Regions from separate parts of the Methylobacterium sp. GC_Met_2 genome, predicted to be linked through region 1. Evidence: riboswitches for the same ligand, from Rfam matches in the RefSeq annotation. Region 1 holds a riboswitch; each other region holds the start of a gene.

What was found. A riboswitch is a leader RNA that binds a small molecule or an ion and turns the genes downstream of it on or off. The one in region 1 is predicted to bind cobalamin.
Region 2: another riboswitch for cobalamin. It lies ahead of OXS49_RS15170 (TonB-dependent siderophore receptor); the one in region 1 lies ahead of OXS49_RS29970 (TonB-dependent receptor).
Region 3: another riboswitch for cobalamin. It lies ahead of OXS49_RS18470 (CbtB domain-containing protein); the one in region 1 lies ahead of OXS49_RS29970 (TonB-dependent receptor).

The regions. Positions count from the first base shown of each region.
Region 1 is NZ_JALNUM010000149.1:3,486-13,249, forward strand. Features, by position in the region: gene OXS49_RS29935 (MotB family protein) at 1-293, shown strand, start outside; gene OXS49_RS29940 (chemotaxis protein) at 290-1,594, shown strand; gene OXS49_RS33730 (flagellar hook-length control protein FliK) at 1,591-3,165, shown strand; gene OXS49_RS29950 (transglycosylase SLT domain-containing protein) at 3,125-3,670, shown strand; gene OXS49_RS29955 (hypothetical protein) at 3,683-4,111, opposite strand; gene OXS49_RS29960 (hypothetical protein) at 4,455-4,646, opposite strand; gene OXS49_RS29965 (cell wall hydrolase) at 4,796-5,389, opposite strand; cobalamin riboswitch at 5,599-5,795, shown strand; gene OXS49_RS29970 (TonB-dependent receptor) at 6,030-8,057, shown strand; gene OXS49_RS29975 (septal ring lytic transglycosylase RlpA family protein) at 8,145-8,996, opposite strand; gene OXS49_RS29980 (multidrug efflux SMR transporter) at 9,282-9,608, opposite strand.
Region 2 is NZ_JALNUM010000039.1:32,777-42,540, forward strand. Features, by position in the region: gene OXS49_RS15130 (ATP12 family protein) at 1-128, opposite strand, end outside; gene OXS49_RS15135 (HAD-IA family hydrolase) at 175-840, opposite strand; gene OXS49_RS15140 (hypothetical protein) at 899-1,309, opposite strand; gene OXS49_RS15145 (alpha/beta fold hydrolase) at 1,513-2,226, shown strand; gene OXS49_RS15150 (RluA family pseudouridine synthase) at 2,193-3,584, opposite strand; gene OXS49_RS15155 (HigA family addiction module antitoxin) at 3,755-4,171, opposite strand; gene OXS49_RS15160 (HigA family addiction module antitoxin) at 4,666-5,004, opposite strand; cobalamin riboswitch at 5,542-5,739, shown strand; gene OXS49_RS15165 (hypothetical protein) at 5,733-5,873, opposite strand; gene OXS49_RS15170 (TonB-dependent siderophore receptor) at 6,015-8,201, shown strand; gene OXS49_RS15175 (PepSY domain-containing protein) at 8,195-9,655, shown strand; gene OXS49_RS15180 (GlxA family transcriptional regulator) at 9,725-9,764, opposite strand, start outside.
Region 3 is NZ_JALNUM010000054.1:27,977-37,740, forward strand. Features, by position in the region: gene OXS49_RS18445 (precorrin-3B synthase) at 1-977, opposite strand, end outside; gene cobN (cobaltochelatase subunit CobN) at 1,052-4,399, opposite strand; gene cobW (cobalamin biosynthesis protein CobW) at 4,446-5,480, opposite strand; gene OXS49_RS18460 (DUF1636 domain-containing protein) at 5,477-5,878, opposite strand; gene OXS49_RS18465 (CbtA family protein) at 5,871-6,608, opposite strand; gene OXS49_RS18470 (CbtB domain-containing protein) at 6,625-6,807, opposite strand; cobalamin riboswitch at 6,841-7,035, opposite strand; gene OXS49_RS18475 (DUF4424 family protein) at 7,184-8,206, shown strand; gene OXS49_RS18480 (peptidase S10) at 8,291-9,764, opposite strand, start outside.

The DNA.
Region 1 (9,764 bases):
AGATGGTGCGGGCCATGGAACGCCTCGCCAAGGCGCTCGCCGCGCGCCCGGGTCGGATCATCGTCCGCGGCCACACCGACAGCCGCCCGTTCCGCTCGGATGTCTACGACAATTGGCGGCTCTCGACCGCACGCGCCCACATGGCTTCCTACATGCTGACCCGCGCCGGGATCGGCGAGGGCCGGATCTGGCGCGTCGAGGGGGCCTCCGATCGGATGCCGCGCAACGCGGCGGATCCTAAAGCGCCCGAGAACCGGCGGATCGAGATCCTCCTCCAGGGGGCTCCGGGATGAGTCTTTTCCTGCAGGGCCTCCGCGCCACCCAGTTCGGCTTTCTCTTCGGTCTGCTCGCCGTCGGGGTCCCGGGGCCGGCCGCCGCGGAACCGGGCGCTGTTCCGGCCCCGAAGGCGGAGCATACCGCGCAGCCGGATTCTGCGCCGGCCGACGCCGCGCCGATCCCGGAGTTTCAGCCTCGCCCGGATGGACCGGTCGCGTGGGTGCGCACCCTGCAGCTGCTCCAGGATCGGATCGCCGCCGGCTCCCTCGCCGCCCACGAGAGCCAGCTCGTGCTGATCGCCCGGATCAACGGGGATCTCCTGAACGCGGCGCCGGAGGTCTGGACCGACCCGCATAACCTGCGGGCCGCCATCGTGTTCGCTCTGAGCGGCGGCGGCCCGGCCATCCTGCGACGCCTGGTCAAGCAGGACGGCCTCGGCGAACCGGAGATGACGCTCGCGCGCGGGGCCCTCGCCTATGTCGAGGGACGGGAGGCCGAGGCGAGCCGCCTGCTCAAGGAGGTCGACATCGCCACGCTGCCGCCGACGCTGGCCGGCGCGATCGGCCTGACGCAGGCCTCGCTCGCCGTGACCGAGAGTCCGACCCGGGCGATCGGCCTGCTCGATCAGGTCCGCCTGCTCCTGCCAGGGACGCTGGCGGAGGAGGGCGCCTTGCGCCGTGAGATCTTCACCCTCGGGCAGACCGGCGACCTGAAGAGGTTCGAGGCCCTGGCGGTCCAGTATCTCCGCCGTTTCCCGCACTCGATCTACGCCGGCAATTTTCGTCAGCGCCTCGCTTATCAGGTGACGAAGTTGGATGTCGGCCAGGATAGCGGACGTTTCTCGGTGATCACCGGAATCCTGGACGAGCTCGATCCCGACAGCCGGAAGTCCCTGTACCTGCTGATCGCCCGAACCGCGATCGAAGAGGGCAAGACGGGCGCGGCCTTCCTGGCCGCCGACCGGGCGCTCGCCCTCTGTGCCCCCGAGAGCCTGGAGGCGAGTCAGGCGCGGCTTTACCAGGCCGCAGCCGAGATTGTGAGTCTGGCGACGTTCCAGTCGGGGTTGCGGACGCTCAGGGCCGTCGATCGCACCCGGCTGCCGCGGGGCGACAGCCGTCTCCTCGATACGGCATTGGCGACCGCCGAGGAGATCCAGCGGGGCCTCACCGGAAAGCCCGGCCTGCCGGAGGGCGATACCGCCGCGCCGAAGCCGGCGCAGACTGCGGCGGATGCCGCCGACGAACCCGCCAGGCTGATTCCCCGGGCCCAGGCCACGATCGATCGGATCGATCTGCTCCTCAAGAAGGCGAACCCGTGACCGCGATCTCCGCCACGCTCCAGAAGCCGGCCCCGCAGCCCGACCGGGAGGTGGGATCGTCCCAGTCGGAGGCCGACGGAGCGAATCCGCCGGCCGTGGCCGCAAGGGGCGGCTTCGCGGATGCCCTACGCGCCGCCGTGGGTCGGCCTGCCGGCTCCCGGGCCGATAAAGGTGACGCGGGGGACGAGCGGGATGATGAGGCCGCCGGCAAGGGGGGGACCGCGCAGGCGGGCCAGGATATCCTAGCGGCCCCGCCTTCCACCGTCGATCCGACCAACGCGGCGGCGATCCTGGCCACCATCCTGAATGCGGTCGCGTCGCAGGTCCCCGCGGCGGTCGCCTCGCCGGCGACCGCGGGATCGTCTACGGGCGGCGTCGCCGACGGCGGGACTCCCGCGCTTCATTCCGATGCTTCCGCGCCGGCCTCGACCGCTGCAGCCGGAACGCTCGCGCAGGGCGGAACCGACGACCTCGGGTTGACGAACGTGCCCCCCCCAACCGCGCCACAGACTGACGGGAGCGATCTGGTCAGCACATTCACGGACAGCACGCCCACGGTCAGCACATCTACGAGCAGCACGCCCACGGTCAGCTTGCCCAAGGTCGCGGTGCTCGACAGTGCGGTACACTTCAAGCCTGTCGTTCCGAAGGCGGCACGCGAACCCGCGGTGTCCGCCCTTCCGGCATCGGCATCGGCGCCGGGGGGCGCCAGCCCGGCCGAAACTCCGCCCGTCCCGGCGGGTCTGCCGGGTCTGATCGGCGCCGCGCCGCGTCCGGGCCTGGCGGGCTTGCCGAAGCCGGCGGCCGGCGCGGCACCGGGCGTGCCTGTCCCGAACCTGCCCCAGAATCAGCCCCAGCCGACGTCCGCGGTCGCCGATGCGGCGGCCCGCGCGGCCGGCGCCGGGCTGGAGAAGGCGGACGTCACCGCCCTCGCCGATACCCGTGCGGTCACGGGGATCGCCCGGGCAGCCCTTGGCGACGTTGGGCGCGCCGAGGACGCGCCCTCCGTCGACCCGGAAGGGCTGGTCGGTGCGTTGCCGGGCTTACCCGCCGGCACCCTGCCGACGATCGCGGAAACCATCAGGACCGAGCTCGACCGGGCGGGCGGCCCCGAAGCGGCCGCCCGGGCTTCTCAGGCCGATCCGGCGCTCCCGACAGCACCGGATGGGCCGTTGCGCGTCCTCAGGATCCAGCTGAGGCCGGACGATCTCGGGACCGTCACGGTCGAGTTGCGGCTCGCGAACGGCCAACTCGAAACGCACCTGCGCGCCTCGCAACCCGAGACGGCAGCCCTCCTGCACAGGGATGCGGCGATCCTCGGCGATCTGCTGAAGCAGGCCAACTACCAGGCACAGGTCACCGTCACCCAGGCCCGCCCGTCCGATTCGGGGGGCTTCTCCGGCAACGCACCATCGCAGGGGCAGCCCGGCAGTTTCTCCGATGGGGGCGCCCGCCAGGGCCAGGGTGGAGACAGGCAGCGACAGGCGGATCCGGGCCCGGCCGCCGGCAGACGGGAGGGAGACCGGAGGGATGAAACGACACGTCCTCGCGACGGCGGCGTTTATCTGTAGCGCGGTTCCGGCCGCGGCGAATGTCTGCGAAGCCGAGATGGGCCGCGCCTCCGCGCGTTACGGCGTCCCACTCGGGGTGCTCTACGCGGTCGGCCTGACGGAGACGGGCAAGCGCGGCTCGCTGCAGCCCTACGCCATGAACATCCAGGGCAAGGCCTATTTCGGGACCGGGCCGGGGGACGTGATCGCCCACTTCAGGGAGGCGCGCAGCAAGGGCGTGCGCCTGATCGATCTCGGCTGCATGCAGATCAACCACCATTTCCATGGCAGGAAGTTCAGCTCGGTCGAGGCCATGATCGACCCGCATGCGAATGTCGAATACGCGACCCAGTTCCTCAAAGAACTGAAGCAGCGGGAGGGCAGCTGGACCCTGGCGGTGGCGCGCTACCACGCCGGGCCGAACAACAACGCGGCCCAGAAGGTCTATATCTGCCGGGTGATGACCAACATGGTCGCGACGGGCTTCGGGCAATGGACCCCGGCCGCGGCTCGGTTCTGCCGATGAGCCCGGCCGGGCTCACAGACCCCGACAGCGTCCGGCAGTGACCTTGACCTCCGTGCGATCCTCGGGGTTCAGCTGCGCCTCAACGAAGTTCAGAGTGTTGAGATCGATCAGGAAGAAGTAGACGCCGTTCTGGCACTTGATCGTGTTGCGCGGCACGCGCTCGTTCAGCCGCGGTGATGCGGGCTGGCACTCGTAATAATCCGAGCGCCCGGCCGAGATCACGGTGAGCAGGCCGCCGCTGGAGACCAGCGAGAAGGTGCGGGCCTTGCGCGGTCGCGGCTTCGCGCCCTCCGGTAGGCTGGGGGTTGCGAAATCGATCGCCGCGTCTTCGGTGCACGTCAGGGGGCGACGCAGCTGGGCCGCCGATGGTGCGATGGTCAGCAGGAGCAGCGCACCGGCGAGCGCGACCCGGTCGGCGATCATCGGTCCACCATTCGTCACGCGTGGGTCGTTCCGACCGACACGCTAGACCGTTGTCCTCCGGTGTAAATGCCGCACGTTCGGCCGACCGGTGCAATCAACAGTTTCACCGCCCCATTCGCGGTCATCGACCCCGCACCGGGCAGTGGATCCGGGTTTCCGGGCGGCATTCGTCGGTTGAAGCAGGCTGGCAGAAGCCAACCGTGCCGTCTGCGCCCATCCGATCGGATCGTCCGTGCGGGTGACCAATTTACGGCGGGGCCTGTTACGGGTCAGCACCTCGTCGCCAACAGAGCGCGGCTCTCAAATCTTGTAAAAAATCGCTTTCCGACGCAGCGCCGGGTCCGGTTCGGCTCAGAGCACCCTAATCGTCGGCCTCGTCCGGATTGTCGTTGGCCGCACGATCGTCATCGGGCCGCGCCGCGATCGCGAAGCCGATTTCCATCAGAAGCAGGCGGGACAGGAGCTGCATCGCAGGCGTGCCATGAGAGCACATCAGCTGGTGGGTGCGGATGGCGGCTCTCACCATGCGGTCAAAACCGGCATCGTCTGGCATTGCGATGCCATACCCCGATCGATCGCCAAACCACAACCTCAGCTTTACGCGCCGCTTCAATAATTCCCGCAGAAACAGAGGGGCGGAGCGGTATCCACGGACGCGAAACCGCGTGGCGCGAGCCGCGCACCAGGATCCGCCACGGAGCGCTACGGCGCGGCCGGTATCGGGGCGGCTGCGAAGGTCGGGATGGAGACGGACGCCACCGTGTCAGGCTTGATGTCAGGCTTGGCCGTGCGCGTGTTGCGCTTCTCGTAAAAGGCGTTGCCGCCGGCGACGGCCACGTAATGCATGTTGCCGTAGGGGTAGTGCCGCCCGGCGGTGTGGAAATACATCGCCTTGCCGACCTGCGGGTGGCGCTCGCCCGCCAGGACGGCGTCGGTGGCGTCGGCGACCTTCTGCAGGTCTTTCTCCTGCATCGGCTTGGTCAGGACCCCCGCGGCGAACTGTCCGGGCTGGCCGACCACCGCGCAGATGCCGCCGGGGAAGATCGCGTTCTCCAGCCGGTTCATCACGACGGTGCCGACCGCGATCAGCCCGCCCGCGTCGCTCCGGTTCGATTCGAAGTACATGGCGCGGCCCAGGCAATCCCGTTCGGCATCGCTGACCGCCAGCGGCGCTGCGTGGCCGGAAATCGAGCCCGTCGTGAGCACCGGGGCGGACGTGTTGCACGCACCGAGGCCGCAGGCTGCGGCCGCCACCATCAGGACAGGACCGATTCTCGTCCGCTCGCTACCCTGCATGCAGGTGTGCTCCGTGCTGTTTCAGCCGCGTCATGCCGTCCGGCGATTGCCGGCGCCCCGCCGCGACAGGGCGTCCCGCAAGCGTGACCGTACCTTCGCGGCGAGGATGTGGCAGGCGAGCCCGGCGCGACGCGTCCGGTGGGACCGTCGCCGGAAGACCACAGGGGCGGACAACCGGCCCGGTCGTGTTGACGTCGGCTCCGTATCCGGCGGATGCTCGCCGCGACGGTTCCCCTCGGGGATCAAAAGGGAACGCGGTGCGGGCTTGCCCTAAACCGCGGCTGCCCCCGCAACTGTAAGCGGTGAGTCCTCTCGTCACCACGTCACTGGGCAGCCTCGCCCGGGAAGACGACGGGAGGGCGACGACCCGCGAGCCAGGAGACCTGCCGTCAGCCGTGGTCACACGCGAGGTCCATCGGACGGGGTGTTCCGGGGGATGCCAAGACGGCTGCCGTTGCAGCCGGCGCGGCCTCGTTCGCGGTGACGTGCCACTGCCGCCACCCGAGGTCCCGTGCCCCGTCCATCCGTGCGCTCTGCGCCGCCCCTCCTCGTCCTCGCCGCGTCGGCGGCCCTGATCGCAACGGCCGCGGCCCAAGAACCGGCACGTCCGCAGGCCGCCGCCGAGGCGCGGCTCGACGAAATCTCGGTCACGGCCGAAGGTGCCGCGCCTATTCCGACCGGCGGTCCGGCCGCGAATGCCGGCACCCTCGGTGGCGTGACCGGCATCGGCGGGCCGCTGCTCACGGTGGATTCGGCCAGCGCCGGCCTCATCACCGGGGCGCAGCTCAACAGCCGACCGGTGACCCGTCCCGGCGAGGTGCTGGAGGAGGTCCCCGGCCTGATCGTCACCCAGCATAGCGGGGAGGGGAAGGCCAACCAGTTCTTCCTGCGCGGCTTCAACCTCGATCATGGCACCGACATCGCCCTGTTCCTCGACGGCATGCCGCTCAACATGCGCACTCACGCCCACGGCCAGGGCTACGCCGACATCAACTTCCTGATCCCCGAGCTCGTCGGCGCGGTGGAATTCCACAAGGGACCGTACTTCGTGCGCGACGGCGACTTCGCTTCCGCGGGCTCGGTGCGGATCGACTATCTCGACAGCGTGCAGAAGAACCTCGCGCTCACCTCGATCGGCGCGTTCGGCTACAAGCGCGCGCTGAGTATCGCCTCGGCCCCGCTCGGGGAGGGCAATCTCCTCGTCGCCGCCGATGCGCAGGTCTATGACGGGCCCTGGACCGTGCCGGATGCGTTGCGCAAGATCAGCACGGTCGCCCGTTACAGCCAGGGAACGGCGCTGGACGGGTTCTCGGTCACCGGCATGGCCTACGCGGCGCGGTGGACCGCCACCAACCAGATCCCCGAACGCGCCGTCGTATCGGGGCTGATCGGCCGCTACGGCACGCTCAACCCGACCGATGGCGGCGACACCTCACGGTTCTCCCTGTCGGGCCGGTTCAGCGCGACGGACGATACCGGCATCACCCGGGTCTCCGCCTACGTGATCCGCTCGCAGCTCAACCTGTTCAACGACTTCACCGACTTCCTCAACGACCCGGTCAACGGCGATCAGTTTCACCAACTCGATAAGCGGATCATCGGCGGCGGCGAGGCGCTGCACATCTTCCAGGGCGACCTGTTCGGGATGCCGATGGAGAACGAGATCGGCGTCCAGACCCGCACGGATTCGATCCGGGTCGGCCTGTTCAACACGATGAACCGGCAGTACCGCTCCGGCGTGCTCGACGACCGGGTGCTGGAGACCAGCGGGGCCTTCTACGCCGACAACCGCGTGCGCTGGACCGACTGGCTGCGCACCAGCCTCGGCTTCCGGGCCGATGGGTACTCTGCCCGAGTCGTCTCCGACACGCCGGCCAATTCCGGCCGCGCCCGCGACGGGATCGTCAACCCGAAGCTCGGCCTGACGCTGGGGCCGTGGTTCGACACCGAGCTCTACGCGAATTACGGCGGCGGCTTCCACTCGAACGACGTGCGCGGCGTGACCGCCACGATCGATCCGACATCGTCGCTGTTCAACACCACCCGCTCGCCGTTCCTGGTGCCCTCGACCGGCTACGAGATCGGCCTGCGCAACCGCTCGATCGCCGGGCTCACGACGAGCCTCGCCCTGTTCCGGCTCGATTTCGCCTCCGAGAACCTGTTCCAGGGCGACACCGGCACCACGGAGCCGAGCCGCCCGACCCGGCGCTTCGGTGTGGAATGGACCAACCGTTACGCGGTGACGCCCTGGCTGTCGCTCGAAGGTGATCTGACGATCACCAATGCCCGCTTCTCGGACGACGATCCCGTGGGCAACCGGGTCCCGGAGGCCCCCACCACCATCGCGTCGGCGGGCGTCACGTTCGGCGAGCCGCTGGGTTGGTTCGGGTCGCTCCGCTTCCGCTACTTCGGACCGCGCCCGCTGATCGAAGACAATTCGATCCGCTCGCGTCAGACCGCGCTCTTCAACGGCCGAATCGGCTACGCCTTCGAGAACGGCGTCAGCGTGTCCCTGGATGTGCTCAACCTGACGAACAGCAAGTCCGACCAGATCACCTACGCGTACGTCTCGCGCCTGCCCGGCGAGCCGGCCGAGGGGCTGATCGACCGCGTGTTCCATCCTGTCGAGCCCACGGCGGTGCGGCTCACCATCGCCGGGCGGTTCTGAACCGCGGCCCCGGCGGTGCAGGACGGTCGGGTGGAGACGAACGACCTGCGCGCCGGCCGGGTAACCGGCCCAAGCCATCGGGCCGCATCAATCGACCTTGTACAAGGCAACTTGCCCGATTCCGTCGAGGCCGATCTTCCGGGCGCTCGCGCGGGACAGATCGATGGCGTACTTGCGCTTTATCTTGGTGCGCTCATTGGTACGATCGGTGATCTTCACGGTGACCGATCGGCCATTGGCCTTGTTGACGACCTTGAGCAACGTGCCGAAGGGCAACGTGTGATGCGCGGCCGTCAGCCTGTCGGGATTGTAGATCTCACCGCTCGCCGTCTTACCTTTGTGCTGATACCAACTCGCCCGGCCGCTCCCGATCAGCGTGGTTTTGCCGGCATCGGCATGCTGTTCGTCGGTCGATCCGGTCTGACGCGGCCGGTCCGTGCCTGCCGCTGCAGATTGCGACCCGTCGGAGGCTGAAGCGTCCTGGCCGCGTTGAACGGCCGGGAGATCCGTCCGCGCTGGGGCAATCTCGGTGGCTGGGTCGGTATGGCCCATCCTGTCCGCCTGGTCTTGCCTGTCCGCCCGATCTTGCCCGTCCGCCCGATCTTGCCCGTCCGCCCGATCTTGCCCGTCCGCCCGGGCTTGGCCGAGCACGGGATCCGGTTCCGGCACGGACGGCCTCCCCGACGGATCAAACGACGTGGCTTCGGCGTGACCGGCCCTATCGGGTGTCGGTGCAAGCGGCGGCAACTTCGTCGTGAACTGGCGATACGTGAAGACGGGTACTGGGCGCTTCAGACCGGCCGAGCGATCGACGGACTCTTGGCCCCAAGCCTCTGCCGCCTCAGCTCGGCCGATCCCGAGGTTGGGTACGAGGGATGCGGAGACGGCAAGCAGCATATGCGCCAGCCGACAGCGTTTTTGGCCAACCGACCCGATCATGGCCTTCACCGAAGATTATCCATACCTGCGGTGGGCATAAATCGTTACGGGCAATACAGTTCCCAATGACTGATAAAGGCGCCGAATGTTAGAGCTCTGAACTTTCAGATCTGCATCTACAGTCAAGCCTGGCCGCTGTTTGCATGGCGATGCAGGTCAACTCGCCGAACCGCGTCTCGCTCGATGGCGCGGCCAGCCGCGGCCACGGCTTGAAACGCCCGTCGGGCCACGCGCGGTCCAGGCGTCCGGGACGGGGGCCTTGGCGTCGGAACCCGAGGATAGCTCTCAGTGCTGGCCCTGGCCGGCCGCCAGGATGGTCACGCCGACGGTGATCACCGCGATGCCCACCAGCATCGTCGGGCTCACCGATTCGCCGTAGAGCCACGCGCCACCGATCGCGGCGCCGATCATGCCGATTCCGGACCAGATCGCGTAGACGACCCCGATCGGCAGCATGTCCATGCTGGTCGACATCAGCCACAGGGCGGTCCCGTAGCCGAGGGCCACGATCAGCGTCGGGATCGGCCGGGTCAGGCCGTCGGCGGCCTTCAACGCGAGGGTGGCGGTGACCTCCGCGCCGATGGCGAGGCCGAGGAGCAGGAACGGATTCATGACGGGGTGGGCTTCCTGCGCACGGGGCTTCGTGAATTCGAGGCGGGACCGGTGTACAGATCTGCCGCGAATCGGACAGCCTCAGCAACCGAAGGATCGGGCCGCCGCGGCAAGTCTGTTTCGCTTCTCCGGCAGGACTTCGCGGGTCGACACCGG
Region 2 (9,764 bases), on a different contig from region 1:
GAGAAGCCGGCTTCCGTGTAGAACCGGCGGGGCAGGGCGGGCTTGGCGTGGCCGCGGGCGGCCCGCACCGGATCGGGTGTCCCGTCGTCTTGCGGCTGGCCGAGCCAGTCTGTCGTCTCGTCGCTCATGGGGGCGAGATAGGCCCTCCCAGGCCGGCGCGCGAGCCTCCCGGGGTCAGGGACGCGTCGCCGCAGCGTCGAACAGCCGGGCTTCAAGCGCGCCGGCGCTCGGCACCACGATGGCGGCGCCCGCTCCGTAGAGCGCCTCGGGCGGGTGGTAGCCCCAGGCCACGCCCACGGATTCGGCCCCGGCGGCGACGCCCATGGCGATGTCGAAGGTGGTGTCGCCGACCATCACGGTGGTCTCAGGCCCGCAGCCGGCCTGGTCCATGGCCTGCTGGAGCATGGTCGGATCCGGCTTCGACGGTGCGTCGTCCGCGCTCTGCGTGGTGACGAACCAGTCGCCCCAGCCGTGATGCGCGACCAGCCGGTCGACGCCGCGCCGGGACTTGCCGGTGGCCAGGCCGATCAGGACGTCGTCGCGGGTACGAAGCCGGGCCAGGAGGTCGGCCATGCCGGGGAACAACGGCTCCTCGTAGGCGGGATCGAGCCGGAGCCGGTTGTAGGCCAGCTTGTAGCTCTCCGAGAGTTCGGCGATCGGTCCATCGTCGCCGACGAGGCGGCGGAACGCCTGCGGCAACGAGAGGCCCACCACCGACAGGGCCTCCCGTCGTCCGGGGGCGGGCAAGCCGATCTCCGCGAAAGCGAGCCCCTGCGCCGCGACGATGAGGTGCTGACTGTCGACGAGCGTTCCATCGACATCGAAGACCACGAGCCTCATCGTGGGCATCGGGCCTGTGGCAGGCCGGCCGATCGGCCGGGGCGGGCGCCAAGCCGAGTCATGGCTTCCGGCCCGGCTGCACCGGCTGCCCGGCGGGCTGGCCCGGCTGCCCGCCAGCTTGCCCTGCAGGTTGACCGGCTTGACCGCGGGTGCGCTCGTAGCCGAGCCGGCAGCGGATCAGGAAGCGGCGGCGCTTGCCCCCGCGCAGCCCGCGCTGATGCGAGGCGCGGTTGCAAGCCGCGTAGGAGCGGCGGCGGCGCTCGACCCGGGCACTCGTGCCCGGCCGCGCCTGCGCGGGCACCGCCTCGGCCGGCGCCGTGGCCGGATGCGGCATCGTGGCCGAATGCGGCGTCGGCGTCTCGACCGACTTCGCGCCGGCGGCCGGCTTGGACGCCTCGCCCGGGGCGGCATGCGCGATCGGCCCGACAAGGCACAGGGCGGCGAGGCAGGCCAGCATCGCGAGCTTCATGCGTCAGGGTCTCAAGCCGGGGAACGGAGCCGCGATGGAACGGCGGCGCGGGGCAGCATATGAGGCGGCGCCTCCGCTTGCCAAGACCTCGCCAAGACCTGACTCCGATACGGTACCCTGGAAGGCCCCCGGATCGTGATGCGAAATCCACCGGAGATGGGATCGGGCGCGAGCCCAGCCGGCGACGGGATGACGATCTTGCGATGAATCTTCTGCTGCTTCCGGGCTTCATGACCGATCACGACCTGTGGTCCGATCTGGCCGACGACCTCGCGCGGGTCGGTCCGATCACGTACGGCGATCCGAGCCGGGACGCCACGATTCGCGACCTCGCCGACCGGGCCATCGCCGCGGCGCCGGACCGATTCGCGCTGATAGGCTTCTCCATGGGCGGCTACGTGGCCCGCGCGATCGCCCGCAGCGTGCCGGACCGGGTGCGCGCCCTCGTGCTGATCGCCACCTCGGCCCGGGCCGACACGCCGGCCCAGGCGCAGCGGAAGGCCGCCGCCGTCGCCCATGTCCGCCGGCAGGGCTTCGCCGGCCTCAGTCGAAGCGCCATCCTGCAAGCGGTGCATCCGGCACGCGCGGGCGATGCGGCCCTGATCGCGCGCATCCGGGCGATGGGCGACCGGCTCGGCGGCGCGGTCTTCCTGCGTCAGGCCGGGCAGATCCGAGAGTCCGACCTTGCGCAGCTCGGGCATATCACCTGCCCGACCCTGGTGGTCGCGGCCGCGCAGGACGCCCTGCGCAGCGGCAACGAGGCGCGGGAGCTGCGAGACGGCATCCCCGGCGCGACCCTGACGGTGATCGACGGATCGGGGCACATGCTGCCCCTCGAAGCCCCCGACGCCCTGGCGGCGGCAATCGTGCCCTGGCTGCGGTCTCAGGCCTCCGGCGCCTCGACGATCGGATCGTAGCGAGCGGCGTCGAAGCCGAGCAGGTTCCAGCTCTGGGCCATGTGGGGCGGCAGCGGAGCGCTGACGTCGATGGGCTTGCCGGTGCGCGGGTGCGGGATCACGATCCGGCGAGCGAGCAGGTGCAGGCGGTTCTGGATCCCGCCCGGCAGCTCCCAGTTCTCGATCGAGAAGTACTTCGGGTCGCCGACGATCGGATGACCGATATGGGCCGCGTGGGCGCGCAACTGGTGGGTGCGGCCTGTCACCGGCTTGAACGACAGCCAGGACAGCTTCTGAGCCGCCTGATCGACCATCGCGTAGTAGGTCAGCGCGTGGCTCGCGCCCTCGTCGCCGTGCTTGGCGACGCGCATCCGCGCGTCGGCGTCGGTCGGCTCGTCCTTGGCGAGGTAGGTCGAGACCCGCCCTTGGCGGACCCGCGGCACGCCGGCGGAGAGCGCCCAGTAGATCTTGCGCGCAGCCCGCGAGCGAAAGCTCTTGGCGAGCGTCGCGGCGGCGAGCCGGGTCTTGGCGATGATCAGGCAGCCGGCCGTGTCCTTGTCGAGCCGGTGGACGAGACGGGGCTTCTGGCCGTCCGAGCCCGTCAACGCGGCGAGCAGGCCGTCGACGTGCCGGACCGTCCCGGATCCGCCCTGGACCGCGAGGCCGAACGGCTTGTTGAGAATCATCATGTCGGCATCCTCGTAGAGGATCAGCGACCGGATGAACTCGGCGTCGTCCTGCTCGCGCGCGGGGTTGCGCGGCCGTTCGGAGGGCTGGTCGAGGCGCAGCGGCGGCACGCGCACGTTCATGCCCTGCTCCAGCCGGTCGTTGGGCTTCGCGCGCTTGCCGTCGACCCGCAATTCACCCTTGCGGACGATGCTCTGTACCCGAGTGAACGGCAAAAGCGGGAAGCGGGCGGTGAGGAACCGGTCGATGCGCATGCCGGACTCGTCCGCCTCGACCGTCAGGGTCTGCACCCCGGAGGCGAGGGTCGCGGATGCGGCGGCGCGCTGCTCGCGGCGGGTCGGGCCGACCTGCGGGGCAGGGGCCCGCTCGGTCGGGCTCGGCCGTGCGGCGGGCTTCATTGCGGACCGCGGCGGGCTTTTCCGTGGCGCGGCCTGAGCTTTTGCCTCGACCTTTGCTTCGCCGTCCGCGGCGCGGGGTGCCGGCTTCTTCGCCGCGGGGGTCACGCGGTCGGCGGCCCCGGCGGTCCAGGGGTCGCGGGCACCGGCATCGTCGCCCCGGTTCCGGGCCGCGCGTTCGGCGGCGTCGCGGGCGCTGGTGCGAGGGCCCGTGCGGGCGCGCCCGTCGGCCCAAGGCGCACCGGGCGGGGATCTGCGCCCCTTCGGGCCGCCGCGTGAGGGGGATCGTGTCGTCATGAATCTGCCAGAACCCGCCCCGCTGCGGACGGACCAACCGGGCGCAGCGACCTCCGCTTCGCGGGATTGTGCGCACCGAGGAAGGGGACGGTCTAGCATCGCGGGCATGCCGCGGCAAAGGCGGGCGGCCGAGTTCCGAGACGACCCAGCCGACCCGAGGCCAGCCGGGATTACGCCCGGGCGAAGCCCCGCCGGATGATCGTCTGCTGCGGGGGCTCAGGCGCCGGATGCACCGATCCGGCCATCGGGTCTCTCGCCTTGACGGCGAGCTCGGTCCGGAGCGGTTGGAATTGCCTGCGCGCTTCAGCGATATCGAATTGGCTTTGCATCTCCATCAGCGTCTCCATCTCGATGCCGAACACCGTCTCGATACGGAACGCCAGCTCCGCGGTCAGGGGCGCCTTCTCGTTGATGAAGTCGAACACGTCGTGACGCGGCACGTCGAGCAGGCTTGCGGCGTCCATGACGGTGAGGTCGCGCGGCTCGATCACGTTTCGGAGAACGTAGCCGCCAGGATGACCGGGATTTTGCAGTCGATAGCCCATAATCGGCATGCCTTTCGCGAGATATATTTTCGGTCGACTCATCCTTTGAGCCAAAATCCGAAATCAAAACTCAGAAAGCTTCGACATTTCTCGATTTCCGAAGCAGACCGGATGATTACGCAGAACCCTGCGCAAGGTTCCACGATCAGGCCCGTTCGATGACCGCCCGTCGATCTGTGCTTGCCTCGAATTGTCTTTCTACCTTGTAGATTTTCCGATCTCGTCTTACAAAAAATTGCCTTTCGACAAAACGTGCGTGTTTCTCGTGTCACGATACAGGCGCCGTGATCTTGATATCGAAGGCTTCGTCGCAGATATGCGCCCGGCCCGCGCGGTGTTGCAGTCCGTTTGCCCGCAGGACCGATTCCGTTCCAGTTCCTTCCCGCGCAGGCTCGACGGGATCTGCCGTCACACACCCCTGAAATGTACGCGCGCCCTGGCGTGACGCGGAAGCGGTTCCTGTTCGATGCTGCTCAGGAACGACTCCGCGTCATCCGCGACGTGGCTGCCAGCGGGAAGGGTCTCATCCGCGGCCGTCAGGCGGCCGATCGACGGCCCGACCTGCTCGGCTGCGAGGCCTGCTTGGCGACGATCTGCATCTGGGCGGCGCGGTAGCGCTGGCGCAACAGGGTGAGGTCGAAGCGCGTCTGCATCTCCATGAGTTCTTCTGCGTTGAAACCGAAGGCCTTCTCGATCTCGAAGGCGATCTCGACCGTCAGACTGGCCCGCTCGGCGAGAAAATCGGACAATCCCTGGCGCGTCACCCCCAATGTGGCTGCGGCCCCCATGATCGTCAGGTTGCGTGGCTCGAAGATCGTGCGGCGGACGAAGCCGCCGGGGTGAAATGGCTTTGCCAATGTGTAACCCGTATTCATCGTTCAATCCCCCAGGTTATGTCGAGCGATGCCCAAGTCTTACCAACGTGCTTGCCATTTCGAGGTGCGAGCCAGCACTTCCAGATTGCCGAACGTGACTTGCGCGTGAAGGATAAAAATTCTAGCGGCTCGCGTGCTCGCGTTGAAGATCGTGCGTTTTGATTAACAGCAAACTCATTATGGACATGAGTCTGAGCAGATCGATTGCAGTTAAGCGCCTGATGATCTGCCCCTTTATAACTGATTACATCTTACAGATCATCAAGATGCGCCTCAGTTACCAAGCGCTCCACTGGCAGTCAAGCAATCAGCGGCTGAAATAGCTTAGAGAGTTAGGACGATTCCTCGAATTTATCTATTTTTTGTAGAGGCGGCAAATGAAAGATCTTGGACATATCAAAGGCCGCCAGAAGAAATTCTTTGTCAGAAGAACATGATTCCGGCTCACCGTCATCACACAGCGGGCGGTGAATTCGATCGCCGGCTCAGCAAATGTTGTCTGCGTTATCCACAAGCTTGACGTTGAGGGTCGAAACGACCAAGCTCGGCCGTGACGGTTCCCTTCGGGGATCAAAAGGGAACGTGGTGTGGGGCTCGCCCCGAGGCCGCGGCTGCCCCCGCAACTGTAAGCGGCGAGCCCTTCACCACCATGTCACTGGGTCGCGAGGCCCGGGAAGACGGTGTCAGGGCGGCGACCCGTGAGCCAGGAGACCTGCCGTCAGCCGTGGTCACACGCGAAACGCGTCGGGCGGGGTGTCCTGACGGGTGTCGAGCCGCCTGTGCCCAAGCACGGTCGACACGGCCTCGTTCGCGGTGACGTGCCACAGCAAGCGCGACCGCGACACCTGTTCGATGTCCGTCCACGCCATCACCACCTTGCTTTTGCCCGTCCGGGACGCCTGCGCGCACCGATGGCGGCCAGGGCTGGGGAATGGCGGCGCATTTGTAATGTTATTACATTATGCGTACAGGATGTGGGCAGCGCGGGCCGCGCCAGGATCCCGTTCTCCATGTCTGCATCGACGCTTCGCACCCGTTCCGGACGGCCCGCACCGCTGTATGGCGGCCTCCTCCTCGCTCTCTTCGCGAGCCCAGCCGCCGCGCAGGAGATCGTCACGCTCGACCAGCTCTCCGTGGAGGGTGAGGGCGGAGACCCGAACCGTGCCAGCCCGACCGGACTCAACCTGCGCACCCGCGACCGGACCGCGAGCCGCCTCGGGTTGACGCCGCTGGAAACGCCCGCCAGCCTCGACATCGTGTCGGGCGAGACGGCGCGGCTGCGCGGCCAGGACACGATCGCCGAGGCCGTGACCCAGGACGCCACCGGCATCACCACGATCGCCGCGCCCGGCAACGGCAACGGCGCGTTCACGTCCCGCGGGTTCGCCGGCCCGAATTCGATCCAGCAGCTCTACGACGGCACGCGCTTCTATGTCGGCGCCAACACCGTGACCTTCCCGTTCGACACGTGGAATGTCGAGCGGATCGAGGTGCTGCGCGGGCCGTCCTCGGTGCTCTACGGCGACGGCGCGATCGGCGGCGTCATCAACGTGGTGCCGAAGAAGCCGGTCTTCGTGCCGATCAACGCCGCCCGCGCCGTGGTGGGCACGGACGGCGTGGCGCGGCTCGCCTTCGATTCCGGCGGTGGGATCGGGCAGGCGGAGTTCGGCGATACCTTCGCGTATCGCCTCAATGTCAGCGGCAACCGCGCCGACGGCTGGATCCGGCCCGAGGGCGATTTCCGCAACCTCGCGGTCTCGGCTGCTCTGCTGTTCCGGCCGAGCACCGACCTCGCCTTCACGCTGAGCCACGATCTCGGCTACCAGGAACCCGCCCGCTACTGGGGCACACCACTGGTCGAAGGCCGGATCCCGGACCTGATCCGATTCAACAACTACAACGTCCGCGACGCGAAGATCACCTGGGCCGACAACTGGACCCAGTTCAAGACCGAGTGGTCGCCCTCAGCCGACATCACGATCCGCAACACCGCCTACCGGCTCACCAGCCGGCGCCACTGGCTCGATGTCGAGCAGTATTCCTACAGCCGCGGGACCGGGCTGGTGGACCGGGGCGACTACCTCGAGATCTACCACAGTCAGGAGCAGGTCGGGGACCGGCTCGACGCGACGTTCCGGGGCAGCCTGTTCGGCTTGCCGAACCAGTTCGTGGCCGGTTTCGATGTGAACCACATCGATTTCCGCCACACCAACAACTTCTATTTCGACCAGAGTACCAGCGTGCCGCTCACCGGCTACGATCCGGGTTTCTTCCCGCAGAACGGTCGGGCCCGTCCGGCCTATGCCACGCAGACGAACCAAGCCTCGGTCTTCGCCGAGGACCGCGTGATCCTGTCGGAAAAACTCTCGTTCCTCACGGGCGTGCGCCTCGACGTGCCGACGCTGAACCGGGAGGATCTGCAGACCGGCTCGCGTTTCGAGAAGACCTACCGGGCCCTCGGCTACCGGTTCGGCCTCGTCTACAACCCGACGCCGGACAGCGCGCTCTACGCCCAGTACAGCGTCGCGACCGATCCGGTGAACAGCCTCATCACGCTGAACCAGTCGCTGGCCGGCTTCCAGCTCGCCACCGGCGATCAGGTCGAGATCGGCGCCAAGGGGCTGGCCTTCGGCGGCGCCCTGGAATGGACGATCGCCGGCTACCGGATCGTCAAGGATAACCTGATCTCGGCGATTCCGGGGCAACCGACGCTGTCCACGCAGGTCGGAAGCCAGTCCTCGCAAGGGTTCGAGCTAGCGCTCGGCTGGCTCTTCGCCCCGGGCTGGCGGCTCGACGGCAACCTCGCGCTCCTGCACGCGCAATACGACCGGTTCGACCAGAGCGTGAACGGCGCCACCGTCTCGTATGCCGGAAACCAGCCGATCGACGTGCCCGAGCGCGTCGCCAATCTCTGGCTGACCTGGGATATCGCACGCGATTGGACCGCACGCGTCGGGCTCCAGAACGTCGGCCAGGTCTACAGCGATTTCGGCAACACGGCGCGGCGGCCGGCCTACAATCTCGTCAACGTGGTGCTCGACCGTCAGGTCACGGCGGATTCGCGCCTGTCCCTGCGGGTCTACAACCTGTTCGACAAGGTCTACGCGATCTCGGGCAACGCCGTGAACGGGGTCGGGACCAATTGGCTGCTCGGGCGCCCGCGCTCGGTCGAGGTCGCCTATACGGTGACGTGGTGAGCCTGTCGCGGCCGCTCGGCAAGGCGGGCCGCCGCTGGCTGCTGCTGTTCCACCGCTGGGCCGGGATCGCCGCCGGACTGTTCTTCGCCCTGTGGATCGGCTCCGGGCTGGTGATGCTCTACGTGCCGTTCCCGACGCTCACCGAGGCCGAGCGTCTGGGGCGGCTCGTGCCGATCGCCTGGGATCGAGTCACGGTCTCACCGGACGACGCGCTCGGCGCCGGTGGCCTCGGCGGCGTACCCGTCGCCTTCGCCCTGGAGATGCAGGGCGCCGAGCCGGTCTACCGGATCGCCGGTCAGGATGGCGCCCGCGCAACGGTCTCGGCGCGGACCGGCGTGCGGCTCGGCCCGCTGACGCCCGCAGACGCGCGGCATCTCGCGGCCGACGGGGCTCCGGATGCGCGGGTCGAGCCGATCGATCGCGACCAATGGACGGTCACGACGCGGTACGATCCGCTCCGCCCCTTCCTGAAAGTCGCCCTCGGCGACCCGGCGGGGACCGAACTCTACCTCTCGCAAAGGACCGGCGCAGTCGCCCTCGACACGACCCGGTTCGAACGGGGCTGGAACTGGGTCGGCGCGGTGACGCACTGGATCTACCTCACACCTTTGCGCGCCCGCGCGGAGCTGTGGCGGACGGTGCTGTTGTGGCTCTCCGGCTTCGCGGCCCTCGGCGCGCTGAGCGGAGGCGCGATCGGGATCTGGCGCCTGCGCCTCCGGCGCCGCTACGCGGGCGGGGCCGTGACCCCCTATCGCGGGCTCGCGCGCTGGCATCATCTGCTCGGCCTCGCCGGCGGTTTCGGGCTGAGCGTGTTCATCGTCAGCGGCTGGATTTCCATGAACCCGAACCGCTGGTTCGCGTCGACCAGCCCGCCCGCTGCTTTGCGAACCGCCTATGCCGGATCCTTGCCGGCCCTCGCGCTCGCCCCGCAACGCCTGCGGGATTTCGCCGTGTCAAATACCCGCGCCCTGCGCTTCGCCGCGATCGGCGGACGCTGGTGGATCGTCGCCGAGGCGCCGGACGGCCCCCGAACGGTCGGGGCGGACGGCGCGGCCACGCTGGACGCGCGCACCATCGCGGCGGCCGCGTCGGGCGGTTTTGCGGACGGCCCCCTCCGGTCGATCCGCCCGCTGGCGGTCTACGACGCCTACTGGTATCCCCACGGGACCGATCCGCGGCCGCTTCCGGTGTTGCGCCTGCGCTTCGGCGATCCAGCCGCCACATGGCTCCACGTCGATCCCCGGGACGGCACGATCCTCCAGCGCCTGGACCGCTCGGGCCGGATCAACCGCTGGATGTTCGACGCCGCGCACCGGCTCGACCTGCCGGGGCTCACCGGCAATCGGCCCCTGCACGACGTGGCCCAGTGGGTACTGAACTTGCTGGCAGCGGGGATCGCGGTGACGGGGATCGTGGCGGGCTGGCGCAGGCTGCGCCGGATCCGCTCGGCGTGAGGATGATCCCACACGCTTCGCGGGGCGGTTGCGATGAAGCACGGCTCTCAGCCCGTGTCGTGACGCCCTCTAGTGCGCCGAACCGGTGGCCACCACTTCGGCGGAGAGT
Region 3 (9,764 bases), on a different contig from region 1:
CGCGCCGCATCGGCCAGCGTCGGCGTCGAGCCGGAGGCGCAACCTGGGGCGCCCGTACAGGCATCGACGCTGCGGCGGGGATCGTCGGGTGCGACGATGAAATCGCAGGCGAGCTCCGCCATGACCGCGGCCGCCGGCGCACCGGTCGGAGCGAGCAGGACAAAACCGCGCGCCGGCGAGAGGCGGATCGCGTCGGCGCCGACGGCTTCCGCGGCAGAAACGACGCGATCGAGGGTATCCGCCGTGCAGCGGCCGAAGGGCGCATCCAGAGCGAGGATCTGGAGATCGGGCCGTGTCCGGAGACCGGCGGCGGGCGCGAACGGCACCACGCTCCGTCCTCCTGGAGGGCGGGGCGACCCCGCCGATCCGGACGCGCGAAGGGCCGTGCCGAGCCTTGCGCGTTCGTCCTCAGAAAGATCGCGCATCCGGCGCCGGCCGGTGCGCACGAAGGCTTCGAGCAGCGCGGTCAGGATAACGGGTGCATCCTCGAGTCCGCAGGCGAGAACGGTCTGCCAATCCTCGGCGGCAGCGATCGCGATCTCGACCCGCGCCCTCTCGCGGGCGACGATGACACAATCGGCGTCCGGCAGGGCCGCATCCGGGCGCCCCTCGATCAGGACCAGCGTCTTGGCCGGCAGCCCGGGAATGTCGCGCGCAGCCGCCTCGATCGCCCGGGCGAGCGCCGGCACGTCGATCCGCTCCGCAGGATCGTGTCCGGCGAGGGGCTGGGTGAGCGTCAGGCGCTGCGGGCCGCCATCGGCACGCCGGTCGCCGAGGCCGGCTTCGGTGAGCAGCCGGGCCAGCGGCGCGCGCGTCGATTCGGTGACGCCGCGGATTTGGAGGTTGGCCCGGGCGGTGAGGTCGAGATGGCCATTGCCGAAAAGCAGCGCGCCCTGCGCCACCGCGCGGGCCTGCTCCAGCGCGAGTATCCCCAGCGGCGGGTGGACCCGCGCCAGCAGCCCGTCGCCCGTGGGCATCGGGCGGGCGAGTCCGGGACACCAGCCCCGGCGGCCCGGCGCCTCGGGAAGAGCGCGGCGATGCACCGGCGCGTTCACTCCGCGGCCTCGCGCAGCAGCGCGTCGGCCGGCAGGGCGTTGCGCCGGCTGTGCCAGAGGCCCCGGTCGCGGGCCTCGTCGAAACGCTCCAGGATCGCCCGGGTCGCCGCCGGGTTGGCGTCGCGCAGCTGCTCGAACACCTCCGCGTCGCCGATCCAGGCCGCGTACAACCGGTCGAAACCGGCATCGCTCACGGCGTCGCTCGAAGCGGCGAGCACGAACACCGCGTCGAGCCCTTGCGCCAGTTCCTGCGCCCCCCGGTAGCCGTGGCGCAGCTGCGCCGCGATCCAGCGGGGATCGGAGAGGCGACCGCCGATCAGGCGCGCGGCATCCTCCCGGGCGGTGCGGGCCTTCGGGCGCTCCGGCACCGAGACGTCGAGGCTGTAGAGCGCCGGGCGCGCATCCTGCAGCGCCGCCGCGGCCGCGAATCCGCCCATGGCGTCGACGGCGGCATCGCCATCGAACAGATCGCGTTCCGCCGCGTCGAAGGCGTGCAGGTAGGCGTCGGCCGCTGCGACCCGCGCGGTGAAATCCGCGTCCGGCCCCTCGCGGTCGCCGTAGGCATGGGAGCTGGCCGCCATGTAGGCGCGGCCGAGATCGTCCCGGGTGTCCCAGGAGCCGTCGAGGGCGGTGGCGGCCGTGCCGGCGCCGTAGCGGCCGGGCGCCGCACCGTAGACCCGGGCGGCCGTCTCGCCGCGCCTGCGGGCCGCCGCCAGGGGGTTCTCGTCGTCGGCCTCGTCCCGGTCGGCCACCGCCCGGGCGGCGCGGTCGATCAACGCCAGCGTGTCCGGGAACGTGTCGCGGAACGCCCCGGAGATCCGCACCGTCACGTCGATCCGTGGCCGGTCGAGCATGGCCAGCGGCAGCACCTCGAAGCCGGTGACGCGGGTGCTGGCATGGTCCCAGACGGGCCGGACGCCCATCAGGGCCAGGGCATGCGCCACGTCCTCGCCGCCGGTGCGCAGGGTCGGCGAGGCCCAGAGATCCATCACGATCCGGGCCGGATAGGCGCCTTCGTCCTGAAGGTAGCGCGTCACCACCGCCTCGGCGGCCTTCACCCCCAGGAGCGCGGCGGCGCGGCTCGGAATGGCGCGCGGATCGAGCGTGGCGAGGTTTCGCCCGGTGGGGAGCACGTCCGCGCGCCCGCGGGACGGGGACCCGGACGGGCCGGGTTGGACGAACCGGCCGTCCAGGGCGGCGAGTAGTCCCGCCCGTTCGGCGGCCGCGCTCGCCACGACCGGGCCGGGGGCGTCGTCTGCGGCGCGGCCGAAGACGTGGAGGCCATCGCGGAAACACGTCTCGCCGAGATCGCACAGATGGGCGTCGAGCCGCGTCAGCGCCTCGTCCATCGGCGTATCGGGGCCGATCCCGGCGCCGTCGAGCAGCCCGGCGGCCCCGGCCTCTTCCAGGATGGCGCTGGCGATCAGGGTCGCCCGGCGGGGATCGAGGACGCTGGCGGCGCTGTATTCTTCGACGAGCTCACGCAGCCGCGCGGCCTCGGGAGAAAGCTCATGGCCGGCGACCTCGGGTGTCAGATGACCGAGCGCGACCCCGCCGAGCCGGCGCTTCAACGGAGCGGCCTCACCGGGATCGTCCACGATGAACGGGTAGATCACCGGCAGGGCGCCGACACAGAGAGCCGGGAAGCAATCCGGCGACAGGGCCACGGCCTTGCCGGGCAGCCACTCGGTCGTGCCGTGGGTGCCGAGCTGGACCAGCACGTCGAAGCCCTGCCGCAGGCCGAGGTGGAAGGCGAGGTAGGCGTGGGTCGGGACGCGTTCGGCGTCGTGGTAGCCCGCCTTGCGATCGGGATCGCGCCCGCGATCCGGCTGCAGAAACACCGTGAGGCCGCCGCTCTGCGGATTCACGGTTCGGCGGGCCTCCGCCATCCGGAAACGGAACGCGCCCTCCGTGCAGGCGGCATCGGTTTCCGGCTCGCCCCAGGCCTGGGTGATCGTGACGCGGGTCGCCGCGGGCAGGCCGTCGAGCCACGCCAGATAGGCGATCAGCGGCACGCAGAAGTCCGCCGGCCCCTCGGTGAGCGTCGTCATCAGCGCGCCGGCTTCGGGCAGGGCACACCCGGCATAGCCGGAGGCGGCGAGGTCCGCGGCGATGGCCCGGGCGCTCTCCGGCGTATCGAGGCCGACCGCGAAGCCGGCTCGGCCGCCCCGCGCCGGATAATCGGACAGGACCATCGCGATGCGCCGCGCGTCCCGAGGCCGGGTGGCGAGCCGCAGCCAGCCGGCGGTCCGGTCGGCGAGCGCCGCGATTCCGGGTGCGTAGGACACGGCCCGGCGCTCGGCGAAGCCTTCGATCTCGGCCTCTTCTTCCTTGAACGAGATCGGGAAGCCCGAGAGCCGGCCGTCGAATTCCGGCAGCGCCACCTGCATGGCGAGGTCGGCCGCGCCGAGCCCCCGGGCCGAGGCCTCCCAGGCGGCCAGCGGCGACCCGACCGTGAAGGCCTGCAGCACCGGACAATCGGCGCCGTCGAGGACGAAGTCGATCCCGTCCTCGCGCGCCGAGAAGGCGGTCGCCGCGATGACGATGTCGGGCCGGCGCGCCCGCACGGCCGCCGCGACCGCAGTTGCGGCCACGGGTTCCTTCAGGCTCGACACGGCCATCGGCAGCACGCCGATCCCGCGGGCGCGCAGGGCCGCGATCAGGGCGACGAACGGAGCGGTATCACCGCCGAGTACGGCGGAGCGGTAGACGAGGAGTAGGGCAAGCGGTTCGGCCCGGGCGTCCGCGAGCGGGATCGCGGTTTCCGCCGCCGCGACGGCCTGATCCAGGGGCGGCGTCGTGCAGCCTGGGCACCACGCGAAGCCCCGGGGCAACGGGTTGGGTGGCTCGACCGGAAGGTCCGCGCCGATCCGGCTCGCGAGGAGCCGCAGCATCTGGCGCAGGTTCTCGGGGCCGCCGGCGCGGAAATAGGCGTCGAGCCGGTCCGCCAGCGCGGGATCGGTCGAGGAGGCGGCAAGCCGCGGGTCGGGCCGGTCGTCGCCCGGCAGCACCGCCAGCACCACCCCATGCGCCCGCGCTGCCTCGGCGCAGCGCTCGACCCCGTAGCGCCAATAATCGAGCCCCCCGAGGCAGCGGATCACCACGATCTTGGCGCGCGCCACGACGCGCTCCACGTAGAAATCGACCGAGAGCGGATGCCGCAGCTTGGCCATCTTGGCGAGGCGCAGGCTCGGGAGGCCCGGCTCACCGGCATACGCCCGCGCGATCCCGGCGAGGTCGCTGTCGGTGAAGGACAGCACGACGACGTCGCCGGGCTCCTGCCCGAGATCCACCGCCGCCTCGCCCTCGTCGAGGGAGACGGCATCGATGCGCACGAGATGCATCGCCCGCGTCCCTAGGTGCTGAGCGAACGGGCGCGCGCGACGGGTCTCATCCCGCGAGCGCCGTCGCGACGGCGTCCCGATCGAAGCCCTTCAGGCCGATCACCACGAGCGCCCCGTCGCGCGCCTCGCCCGCCCGCCAGGGCCGGTCGAAATGGTGAGCGACGCGCCGGCCGACACCCTGCACCACGAGGCGCATCGCCTTGCCCTCCACCTCGGCGAACCCCTTGATCCGCAGGACGCCTGCGGTCTCGGCCGCCTTCTCGACGCGGGCCGCGAGATCGGCCGCCGTCACCGCCGGGCGGATCGGCAGCGCTACCGTCTCGAAGTCGTCGTGATCGTGGTCCTCACCCGCGCCGTGGTGGGACGGGCGAGCATCCAGATCATCCTCGGCCGCCGCACCGAGGCCCAGAAGAATCCGCGGATCGATGATGCCCTTCTCGGTCTCCACCACCTTCACGGCGCGGGGCAGATGCCCCTCCACCTCGGCCCGGACCCGGGCGCGGGTGTCGGCGTCGATCAGGTCGGCCTTGTTGAGCACCACGAGGTCGGCGCAGAGGAGCTGGTCCTCGAACACCTCCTCCAGGGGATTGTCGTGATCGACCGATTGGTCGGCGGCCCGCTGGGCGGCCAGCGCCGCGGGATCCTCGGCGAACACACCCGCGGCGACCGCAGGTCCGTCCACCACCGCCACCACGCCGTCCACCGTGACCCGCGAGCGGATCGCCGGCCATTGGAAGGCCTGGACCAGGGGCTTCGGCAGGGCGAGGCCCGAGGTCTCGATCAGAATGTGCTCCGGCGGCTCGGCGCGGGCGAGCAGCGTCTCGAGGGCCGGCACGAAATCGTCCGCCACCGTGCAGCAGATGCAGCCGTTCGGCAGCTCGACGATGGAGTCCTCGGTGCAGCCCTCGACCCCGCAGGCGGCCAGGAACGACTTGTCGAAGCCGACATCACCGAACTCGTTGACCAGGATGGCAAGGCGCCGGCCCTTCGCGTTCTCGATCAGGTGACGGACCAGCGTCGTCTTGCCGGCGCCGAGGAAGCCCGTGACGATGGTGCAGGGGATCTTGGCGACAATCGTCATTCGGCGGCCTCCGGGGTGCCGGCCGGAAACAGGCGCGGTGCAGGGAAGGGGGGGATCCGGGCGATCACGCCCGTCTTGAATTCGGTCGGTCGCTCGCGCCACGGCACGATGCCGTCCGGCGTCGCGGCATAAGCAGCGAGCCCGGCGAGGATGATCTCGGCGGAGACTGCCGGATCCATGTCGCCGTACACGTAGGTCCAGCGGTCCGCGGCGGCGACCGCCACCGTGCAAGGGCGCTTGCAGACCGACAGGCACTCCACCGGCTCGACGCGCAGATCGACCGTACCCTCGGCCCGAACGCGCAGGGCGTCGAGGAGGCGGGCGCCGGCCCGGGGACCCTCGGGGTCGTCGCCGTCACGGCGGCAGGTGGTGCAGACGTAGAGGACGGTCTCACCCATGGGCCGTCCCCCGCGCGGTCCCGCGGCCGAACACCAGCCAGGCCCGACTGAACCCGAGGCCCAGCAGCATCCAGAACACGAAGCTGATCGCCAGCGAGCGAGCCGCGAACTGCGCGGCTAAGGCCGCCGGCAACGCCGACGCCCCCTCCGGCGCCTGGGGCGCGCCGACCACGTGCGGTGCGATGAGCAGGACGACCCCGCCCAGGATGGCGATCAGCGATCGGCGCACGGCGATCAGGTAGAGGCCCATGGCGGTGGACGCCGCGGTCATGACCCACCACGCCTGCCGGACGGCCAGCGGTGCCGCCTCGCTGCCCGGCAGCTCCGGTGGCAGGCCGAGGCCGGGCGCCAGGGCGACGCTGGCGAAACCCGCCACCGCGAAGGCCAGGGCGACCTGCGGCGTCGGCTCCCGTCCGCAGGCGAGCATCGCGGCACCGAGCAGGAGCGCGTAGCCGACGGCACCCACCAGGGTCGCGAGTCCGGTGAAGGCCATGCGCGGCAGGCCCGCCCCCGGTTGCCATTCCGGCGCCGTGTCCGGCGCGGCGTGATCGTGGCCGGCATGAGCGAGAACGATCGGCAGTGTGCGGGCGGCCTGATGGCTGGGCTCGGCCTGCTCGAAGCGCTCGGCCGCTACGATCAGCGGCGAGGTCAGCGTGAGTTCGAGGCCCGTCACGACGACGGCCGCGAAGAAGCCGGCGGCCAGTGCCGCCGACAGAAGCCGGATGATCATCCCTGCGACGATGGCGTCAGTGACAGGGAAAGTTCTGGGTATGCCGGAAGTCGTGAGCCGCGTTGTGGAACGCGATCGCCGGCGAGAAGCCGACCATGAACAGCAGGCCGAGGCCGAGGAAAGCCGCGAGCGCGACCGCCACGGGGCGCTCGGACGCGCGGGCACCGACGGCGATAGGAGCGAGGGTCGAGGTCGTCATGGGTCTGTCTCCAGCCGCCCCACCGGCGGCAACGCGGGATCCTGTCGTGACGGCAGGTCTCCTGGCTCGCGGCTCGACGCCCCTGCCGCCTTCCCGGATCGTTCCGGTGGCCCTCGGCAGGCGCTCGCCGCTCACAGTTGCGGGGGCAGCCGCGGAATCGGGGGTCGCACCCCTCACCGCATTCCCTTTTCACCCCGTCACCGGGGCACCGTCACGCAGTCGTTGTAGACGCATGACAGCTCTCACACAACGGAGGCGCGGCGGAATCATTTCCGCCGCTTTGCGAACGGTGGGGATCGGTGAGCAGGCCGGGGATCCACACGGTCGCGATGGCCGCGCCGGCGGTCCATAGCCTCAATCGAGATGCGTGATCGTGATGAGAATCCTGTCGCTGGTCCTTGCCCTCCTCGCGGCGTCATCCCTGCTGGCTCGGGCCGAAGAGACGGATGTTGCGCTCAGGGCGGGAAACCTCGTCCTCGAACAGGGCGGCGCGCTCACGCTTGCGGCGGAAGATCTTTATCTCTCGGAGCAGGAGGTCGGGGCCGATTACCGGTTCCGCAACCCGACCGGAGCCGACATCGAGGCCATTGTCGCGTTCCCGCTGCCCGCCATCGTCGGCGCGCCCGCGACGGCGGTTTCCATTCCCGATCCGACCCAGGCCAATTTCCTCGCCTTCAACGCCACGATCGATGGCCAAGCCGTCCCATGGCAGCTCGATCAGCACGCCTTCCTGGTGCGCAACGGCCAGCCGGTCGAGATCACCGACGAACTCGGCACCCTCGGCATCCCGCTTGTACCGACCGTTGCGGCGACGGAAGTCCCGCTGCGCCGGCTCTCGGAGCCGCGGCGACACGCCCTGATCGAGGCCGGCTTTCTCGATCGGCAGGTCCACAAGGACGGGACGATCTCGGACGTCCCGTTCTGGACGCTGAAATCACGGTCCTGGCGCCGGCAGATCTTTCCGGCGGGGCACGAGGTCGCCATTCGGCAGAGCTTCACGCCGAGCCTCGGCGGCCAGTCCAGCCTTTCGTTCGGCTCGCCGGATCTGGGTCCGTCCCAGATGGCGCGTTACGCGGACCGGTTCTGCACGGATCCCGCCTTCGCGCGCGCGGCCCAAGCCCTGTATCGGCGAGCGAGCGCCGACGGCAGCCGGTCCTTCCAGGCCTACGAACGCTATTTGACGTATCTGTTGCCCGCCGGGACCGGGCCGATCGGCACGTTCAAGCTGATCGTTGACAAAGGTGATCCGTCCACGATGGTCGCGTTCTGTGGCCGCGATCTCAAGAAGACCGGTCCGACCACCGTCGAGTCGGTCGTGAAGGACTATGTGCCAAGCCGCGATATCGATGTGCTCTTCCTGAAGTGTGCCTCGCGCGTATCGGCGTTGCCTCCCCTGTGAGGGGCGTCTCGATGCCGCCTGCGGTGCGGATCGCCATCGGCCAGTCGCTAGGTGGCCCCTTACGCGTCGCGAGGCCGCGAACCGTCACGGTGCGTCTTTCGCCTTCCCGGGCGTCGTATCCCCGTCGCGCGCCTTGAGGGCATCCGCGTAGAGCCGCGCCACATCCCTGTGGAACGAAGCCCGTGAATCCGCACGCGTGTAGAACATGTGCCCCCCGGGATAGACCGCGAGATCCAAGCGCCCGGCCGCGTAGGCGGGAGCCTGGGCGAGCAGGAGCTTCGAGGCGAAATAGGGAGTCACGAGGTCCGTGAAGCCGTGCGCCACCAAGACCCGGAGGTGCCCGTCGAGCGCCAGGGCGCCCTTGAGATTCGAGAACACCTCCGGCGCCTGCCGGCCCGAGCCCCAACTCCAGCCGTGGTTCACGGCGTTGTTCAGGAGTTCGTAGCGCATGTTCGGCACGGGCCACTTGAGCGTGCGGGCGTAGAGGTCGAGCATGGCGCTGGTCAGCGGCGCCTGAATCGCAGTGAGCTGTGGATCGTCGAAGTTCGACTGCGTTGCGTCCGGGTTCGGATCCCATCCGGTGATCCCGGTGTCGTAGGCGCTGGCGACGCGGCCCCCGGCCCGGTCGATCTCGCGCTGGACGCTCCGGGTGGATAGCCGCGCGCCTTGTGAGCGCACGAGCGCGGCGTCGAGCCCGACCAGAGGCGCGACCGTCTCGGTCATGCGGGCGACTGCGCCGGCATCGGACGGTCCTTTGAGCAGATCCGACAGATACGGGCCGGAGGCGTAGGCCTCGGCCTCCCCGAGCAGGGCCGGCGTCGGCACGGTGCCCTTCCGCTCCAGCGCACCGGCCGCAAGGGACGGCAGCTTCAGCACGTAGCCCCATGGATTGGCCCGGGGCGCCTCCAGCCATGCGAAATCGAGCACCGGCGAGAGCAGCACCATCCCGGATAGGCCGACGCCGATATCCTCCTGAAGCTTTTCGGCGATCAGCGGACCCCGGAAGCCGCCGTAGCTCTCACCCACGTAGAATTTCGGGCTCGCCATGCGGTCGTTGACGCGCAGATAGCGGGCGATCACGGCCGACAGGGTCGCGGCGTCCGAATCGATCGACCAATAGGCCTTGCCGTTGCCGTCCGCCGCGCGGCTGTAGCCGGTCCCGACCGGATCGATGAAGACGAGGTCGGTGAAGTCGAGCCACGTGCCGTCATTCGGAGTGAGCGCCACCGGTTGCGAGGGGCTGATGCGATCGCCGCCGGTTGGCAGCCGCCAGGGGCCGATCGCCCCGATGTTCAGATAGGCCGAGGCCGCGCCGGGGCCGCCGTTCACCGCGAAGGTAACAGGGCGCGGACGTCCGGCTTCAGGCGCCATCGTGTAGGCCACGTAGGCGATCTCAGCCTGAAGCTTGCCCGATTCGTCGACCAGCGGCAGGCTTCCGGCGGTGGCGGTGAAGGCGAGCGTCCGGCCATCGGGCAGCGTCAGGCTGTGCTGCGTCGTCGAGTCGGGCGGCAGGCGGCGTCCCTCGGGACCGCGGGGCGCCTGCCGGGCCTCCGGCTGG